Methylorubrum extorquens: one gene and its partner. The protein of the gene in region 2 binds, or shares a complex with, the protein of the main gene of each other region. Links are inferred from orthologs where the notes say so. Each region holds a gene or a part of one and is shown on either strand. Other genes may lie near its edges.

What was found.
Region 1: the proteins of dapF (region 2) and J2W78_RS17615 are in contact, whole or in part, in a solved structure (PDB 5YGU), measured with the Escherichia coli proteins. The link is inferred for Methylorubrum extorquens from one-to-one orthologs.

What each region holds. Positions count from the first base shown.
Region 1 is NZ_JALJXF010000001.1:3,776,215-3,779,339, reverse strand. Bases 257-3,070 are described here. They hold J2W78_RS17615 (RNA pyrophosphohydrolase), read right to left. Parts: upstream 2,051-3,070; coding sequence 1,463-2,050; downstream 257-1,462. Other genes in these bases: J2W78_RS17610 (methyl-accepting chemotaxis protein), read right to left, coding at 2,195-3,070; J2W78_RS17620 (DUF2939 domain-containing protein), read right to left, coding at 779-1,435; J2W78_RS17625 (potassium transporter Kup), read right to left, coding at 257-683. Also shown: more of J2W78_RS17625, read right to left, coding at 1-256; more of J2W78_RS17610, read right to left, coding at 3,071-3,125. UniProt on the Escherichia coli protein: Master regulator of 5'-end-dependent mRNA decay.
Region 2 is NZ_JALJXF010000001.1:3,249,190-3,252,436, forward strand. Bases 169-3,104 are described here. They hold dapF (diaminopimelate epimerase), read right to left. Parts: upstream 2,114-3,104; coding sequence 1,223-2,113; downstream 169-1,222. Other genes in these bases: mtaB (tRNA (N(6)-L-threonylcarbamoyladenosine(37)-C(2))-methylthiotransferase MtaB), read right to left, coding at 169-1,226; J2W78_RS15390 (GyrI-like domain-containing protein), read left to right, coding at 2,325-3,086. Outside these bases: more of mtaB, read right to left, coding at 1-168; J2W78_RS15395 (endonuclease III domain-containing protein), read left to right, coding at 3,136-3,247. UniProt on the Escherichia coli protein: Involved in the succinylase branch of the L-lysine biosynthesis and in the biosynthesis of the pentapeptide incorporated in the peptidoglycan moiety. Catalyzes the stereoinversion of LL-2,6-diaminopimelate (L,L-DAP) to meso-diaminopimelate (meso-DAP).

The DNA of each region.
Region 1 (3,125 bases), 530 kb from region 2 along the record:
CCGGCATGCGCCGTGAACTCGACCGCGCGCAGCGGATTGACCGCCGCCAGGATCTGCGGCGCCTGCACGATGCCGCCGATGCCGAGGGCGGCCAGCACAAGGAACCAGACCAGCATCACCGGCCCGAAGATCCGGCCGATGAAGGCCGCCCCCTGGCGCTGCACGAGGAACAGGCCGACGAGGATGACCAGCGTGATCGGGACGATGAAGCGGTCGAGGGCGGGCGCATCGACCCGCAGGCCCTCCACCGCCGAGAGCACCGAGATCGCCGGGGTGATCGCGCCGTCGCCGTAGAGCAGGGCGGCGCCGACGAGGCCGACCACGAGCAGCAGTGCCTGCCGCGAGCCGGGTTGCGCATGGCGGGCGCCGAGCAGCGCCAGCATGGCGACGATGCCGCCCTCGCCGCGGTTGTCGGCGCGCAAGATCAGGATCGCGTATTTCAGCGAGACGACGAGGATCAGCGCCCACAGGATCAGCGAGACGGCGCCGGTCACTGCGACCGGGCTCGGATTTCCGCCCGGACTTGCGGCGCGCACCGCCTCCTTCAGCGCGTAGAGCGGGCTCGTGCCGATATCGCCGTAGACGACGCCGAGGGTGGCGATCAGCAGGCCGGCGCCAAGGCGGCGGCCCGGCCCGGATACCGATCCGTCCGCTCCGGAGAGGGGGGCAGCGGGCTCGCTCAAGACTGCGCTCCGAAAGGCGGGGCCGTTGGTGGCGATTCACCTATGGGGGCGGCGGATTAAAAGCCAGGGTCTTTCGTAATTGTGTGCCGGGTCGATTACGGCTCGCGAGACGGGGAGGCATCCGGCCCGGTCTTGTCGGGGTTGGGGCGGCCGTCGCGCAGCCGAGCGGCGGCGGCCGCCGCCTTCTCGGCGATGCGGCGGCGCAGGTCGTCGGACAGCTCGATATCGACGAGGCGCCAGCCCCAATCGCGCAGGCGTAGGCGGATGCGGAACTGCTCGTGGCGTGGCCGGTCCGGCGGCACGGCGACCAGCACGGAGCGGAAGCCGCGCATGTCGGCGGCGAGATAGTAGCGCAGCAGCCGCTTGAGATCGGGGATGCGCAGGCCGTCGCGCCGCTCGTGCCGGCCGGCCGGCGCGGCGAGGTCGGCGCCCTGCGGCCAGCCGTCGTCGAGGAGGTCGATCACGGCCTTCGGCGTCAGCGCCGATTCCATGATCGGGAGTGCGACCGCCGCCGCCGCGTCGGCGATGCGCTGCCGCTCGCGCGGATCGAGGGCGTTGCTGTCGGCCTTCACGGCGGCGCTGATCTGGCGCGCGAGCGACAGGCGCAGCGTGCGGAAGTTGACCCGCTGCTCCACGGCTGCCGCGTCGCCCGCCTGCACCGCGGCAGCGAAGCCGTAGAGCGACCAGAACGGCGTCAGCGTGTAGGCGAACCAAGCCGCCACCGCGAGAAGGGGAATGAGCCACCACCGCATCGGATCAGCCGCGGATGCGCGGATGGATCATGCCGGGTTGTCCCCGGCCCCATTGTCCCCGGCGCCATGCCAGCCCGTCAGCCCGGAAAAGGCCGCGACGACGCCCTCGTAGACGGGGCGCTTGAAGGGAACGATGAGGTCCGGCAGCGTTTCCAGCCGCTCCCAGCGCCACGCCTCGAATTCGGGCTTGTGATGGCCGCCGCCGGGGGCCTCCACGTCGATCACCGACGCGTCGCCGGTGAGGCCGAAGGCGAACCATTTCTGGCGCTGGCCGCGGTAGCGGCCCTTCCAGGCCTGCTTCATCACCGCGGGCGGCAGATCGTAGGCGAGCCAGTCGCGGGTTTCGCCGAGCAGCGTGACGGCGTCGGCCGGCACGTTGGTCTCTTCGTGGAGTTCGCGGAGCGCCGCGGCGAGGGGCTCTTCCCCCTCGTCGATCCCGCCCTGCGGCATCTGCCACGCGAGATCGCCATCGACATGTTCGGGGCCCGCCTCGCGCTTGCGCCGCCCGATGAAGACGCGGCCGTCGCGGTGGAACAGGGTTACCCCCACGCAGGGGCGGTAGGGCAGCGCGCTGCCCTCGGGCAGGCGCAGGAGGTCGTCGTCGGGGCGGGTCATGGCGGGCTCGTGCTGGCGGCGCGACCATAGGAGGCCGAACCGGTGCGGGCAACGCCGACCTAACCCCTATCTGAGGCCGTAAAACGAGCGTGGGCGCGGCCTCGGCCGAGCCCACGTCTTTCCCTGCCGTTCCCGAGGTAGAACTCAGGCGGCGCGCACGTTGGCGAGGAAGCGGCCGACTTCCGCCGAGAGATGCTGGGACTGGTGCGACAGCTCGGAGGAGGCGGCGAGCACTTCGGCGGCGGTCGCCCCCGCCTCCTCGGCGGCCTGCGCCACGCCCGCGATGTTGCTCGTCACCTCGCCCGCACCCATGGCCGCCTGGGCGACGTTGCGCACGATCTCCTGTGTCGCCGCGCCCTGCTGCTCCACCGCTGCCGCGATCGAGGCCGCCACCGAACTGATCTCCTCGATGCGCCCGGTGATGCTGCCGATGGCCGAGACCGCGTGGCCCGTGGTCTCTTGAATGCGGCCGATCTGGCCGGAGATCTCCTCCGTCGCCCGTGCGGTCTGGTTGGCGAGTTCCTTCACTTCCGCCGCGACCACCGCGAAGCCGCGGCCGGCCTCACCCGCGCGCGCCGCCTCGATGGTGGCGTTGAGGGCAAGCAGGTTGGTCTGCCCCGCGATCGTGGTGATCATGGTGACGACGTCGCCGATCTTGGAGACGGCCGCGCTGAGAGCCCGGACATGGGCCGCCGTTTGCGCGGCCTCTCCCACCGCCGCCTGGGCGAGCGTCGAGGAGCCGCTGACCTGCCGACCGATCTCCTGCACCGAGGCGCCCAGCTCCTCGGCCGCCGCCGCCACGGTGTTGACGTTGGTCGCGGCCTCTTCCGCCGCTGCCGCCACGCTGATCGATTGGCCGGCGGTACGGGTCGCGGCGCCGGTCATGCCATGCGCCGAGGCCTGCAATTGGGCTGCGGCGGACGAGACGAGGCTGACGACGCCGCCGACCGCGCCCTCGAACCGCTCCGCCATCTCGCGCATCGCCGCCTTGCGCTGCGCTTCCGCCCCGGCGCGGGCCGCGGCGCTCTCCTCCTCGAGGTTGCGCATGCGGATCAACCCCGCCTTGAAGATCTGC
Region 2 (3,247 bases):
GCGAGCAGGGCCTGCCCGTCATGCCCTGTGATGGTGACGTCGCGAAGCTCTCCGGCCGGTACCGGCTCCGAGAAACGCACCAGCGAAAACGCCTCCGTCCGGCCGGTATCGCCGCGCTCTGTCAGAACGCGGCGGCGGGCGCCGATCTCGCCAGCGAGGTGGCGGGCAAGGGCCGCCGCGCCGGCTTCGCGTAGGCGTGCGGCGCGTACGCGGATCACGTCGCCCGGCACCGCCGGCATCCGCGCGGCGGGCGTGCCGGGGCGCGGTGAGTAGGGGAAGACGTGCAGATGCGTCAGCCCGCATTCCGCCACGAGATCGAGGGAGCGGGAGAATTGCGCCTCGGTCTCGGTCGGAAACCCGGCGATCAGATCGGCGCCGAACACGAGGCCGGGCCGTAGGTCGCGCAGCGTCTCGCACAGGCGGATGGCGTCGGCGCGCGAGTGGCGCCGCTTCATCCGCCTGAGGATCAGGTCGTCGCCCGCCTGGAGCGAGAGATGGACATGCGGCATCAGCCGCGGCTCCTCGGCGAAGGCGGCGATCAAGACGGCATCGGCCTCGACCGAATCGATCGATGACAGGCGCAGACGCGGCAGATCCGGCACCTCGGCGAGGATCGTGCGAACGAGGCGGCCGAGGCTCAAGTCGGCATCGAGGTCGCGACCGTAGGCGGTGAGATCGACGCCGGTCAGCACCACCTCGCGCCCGCCATGCTCGACGATGCGGCGCACCTGCGCCACCGCCTCGGCGACCGGCACGGAACGTGAGTTGCCGCGCCCGAACGGGATGACGCAAAAGGTGCAGCGGTGGTCGCAGCCGTTCTGCACCGGCACGAAGGCACGGGTGTGCCCAGTCATCGCGTCGATGCGCGTCGGCTCGGCCGTGCGGACCGCCATGATGTCTTCAGGCGCCGGCGCGGTACCGCCCTGCCAGCTCTCCGGCCTGAGTTTGGCTGCGTTACCGACGAGGCGCGCCACCTCCGGCATTGCGGCGTAGCTCGCGCGCTCGACCTCGGCGCCACAGCCGGTCACGACGATCTCGGCGCCGGGCCGCTCTCGGGAGAGCCGGCGGATCGCCTTGCGTGCCTGCCGCCCCGCCTCCGCCGTGACCGCACAGGTGTTGACGACGACGAGGTCGCGCCCTTCGGCACCGGGCTCGGCATGGCCGCGCAGCACCTCGGATTCAACGGTGTTGAGACGGCAGCCGAAGGTGAGCGTCTCGACGCTCACCCGTCGATCCCGGCGAACAGGCCGGGCGAGAACGTGCCCTCGCCTTCGAGATAGACCGGGCCGGTCATCAGCACGTGGTCATCGGCGCGCCACTCGATCGAGAGCTCCCCGCCGGGTAACGCCACGCGGGCGGCGCGGCCGATCATGCGCAGGCGCGAGGCGGCCACCACCGTGGCGCAGGCGGCCGTTCCGCAGGCCAGCGTCAGCCCCGCGCCGCGCTCCCACACCCGCAGCTTGATCGTGTCGCGGCCCGTCACCTCGGCAATGGAGATGTTGGCCCGCTCCGGGAAGATCGGGTGGGCTTCGAGAAGCGGGCCGATGCGGCCGAGATCGTAGCTGTCGGGATCGCGTTCGACGAAGAAGATCGCGTGCGGGTTGCCCATGCTCACGGCCGCGGGCGAATGCAGGATCGGATCGTCGATCGGCCCGACCTGAAGCTCGATGCGGCGCGTGTCGAGAAACGGCTCGGCGAGCGGGATCTCGTCCCAGCGCAGGCGCGGCTGGCCCATATCGACGGTGAAGGAGCGGTCGGTGATGCGCTTGACCGCGACCAATCCGGCCTTGGTCTCCAGCGTCAGCGCGCCGTTCTCGGCGGGGCGCGCCATGGCCGGATCGTCGAGCAGCGCGTAGCCGACGCAGCGGGTACCGTTGCCGCAAGCGCCGGATTCCGATCCGTCGGTGTTGTAGATGCGCATGAAGGCATCGGTGCCGGGCGTGACCGGATCGTGCACGACCATGAGCTGGTCGAAGCGCGAATGCACGTCGGCGGCGATGGCGCGAGCCTCGGCCGGGGTCACCCGGACCGCGGTGCCGCGCAGGTCGAGTACGACGATGGCGTTGCCGGCACCGTGCATCTTCAGAAAGCGGCGATTTGCAAGAGGGCTCACGAGAGGGCTCCAAGAGGGCTCATTGGACCTCTGACGACCTTGTCTTGAGGAATGTGAGTTTGGGGAATGCGAGGATGGCGCGGCGTATATGGCAAAAGCCGGCAGGCCGCGAGTCGTGAACGACGAGCCGCAACGTCGCGCCGCAACGGTCTCGCGCGCGGCGTGTTTCGGCCCTACCCTGTCCGAACCGGCCAATCGGAGCGTCCCCACCTTGACCCGTCTCGCCACCCTCGCCGCGGGCCTCCTCGCTCTCGTCCCTTCGCTGACGACCGCGGCGCTCGCCCAGAACGCGCCGCCCCCCACCAACGCGCCCTCCCCTGCCGAGACGAACCCCCTGCCGACCACGACCGTGCCGGACACGGCGAAATCCGGCCCCGACCCGGCAGCGCCCGCGCCGCAGCAGGTGCCGATCCCGCGCCCCGCCCAGGCCGGCGCGGCCCGGGCAGTTACGCCTCCGGCTTCGGCGCTGCCGACCCTCGTGACGGTTCCGGGCGAGCCAAACGACGTCGATGAGGTGACGCTGCCGGCCAAGCCCGTGGCGATCCTGGCGGGCGAGACAAAGTGGGAGGAGGCGCGAGCCAACCTGCGCAAAGCCTACAAGACCATCGGCGAGGCGCTGACGAGGCTGAATCTCAAGCCGGCGGGCCGGCCGATCGCCCTGTTCACCAAGACCGAGGACGACGGCTTTCAGTACGAAGCGATGATCCCGATCGAGGCCGCACCCGCGCAGGGCGTGGAGGGCGGCGACGTCAAGTTCGGCTCGAACCCGAGCGGCAAGGCCCTGCGGTTCAAGCATAGCGGCAGTTACGAGGAGATCGACGGCACCTACGAGACGCTGATCGCCTATCTCGACGCCAAAGAGATCGCGGTCCAGGACCGCTTCCTGGAAGAATACGTCACCGACCTTGGCGAGGGTGCGGACGACAAGCTCGACATCAATATCTACGCTCTGCCCAAGGAGCCGGTGAAGTAGGGTTGTCGCGGGCCGGGAACCGCCGAATCCTTTCGGGGATTCGGCTTCCATGAGGCTTTTCCCCGATACAGCCCTTTCGCCGCCCGTCCGCCCTCGCCGCCGCGAGGTGCCGGCCGCTGCGTCCGAAGCCCTGAAGGACAAGGCGCTGGAGGTTCATCGCC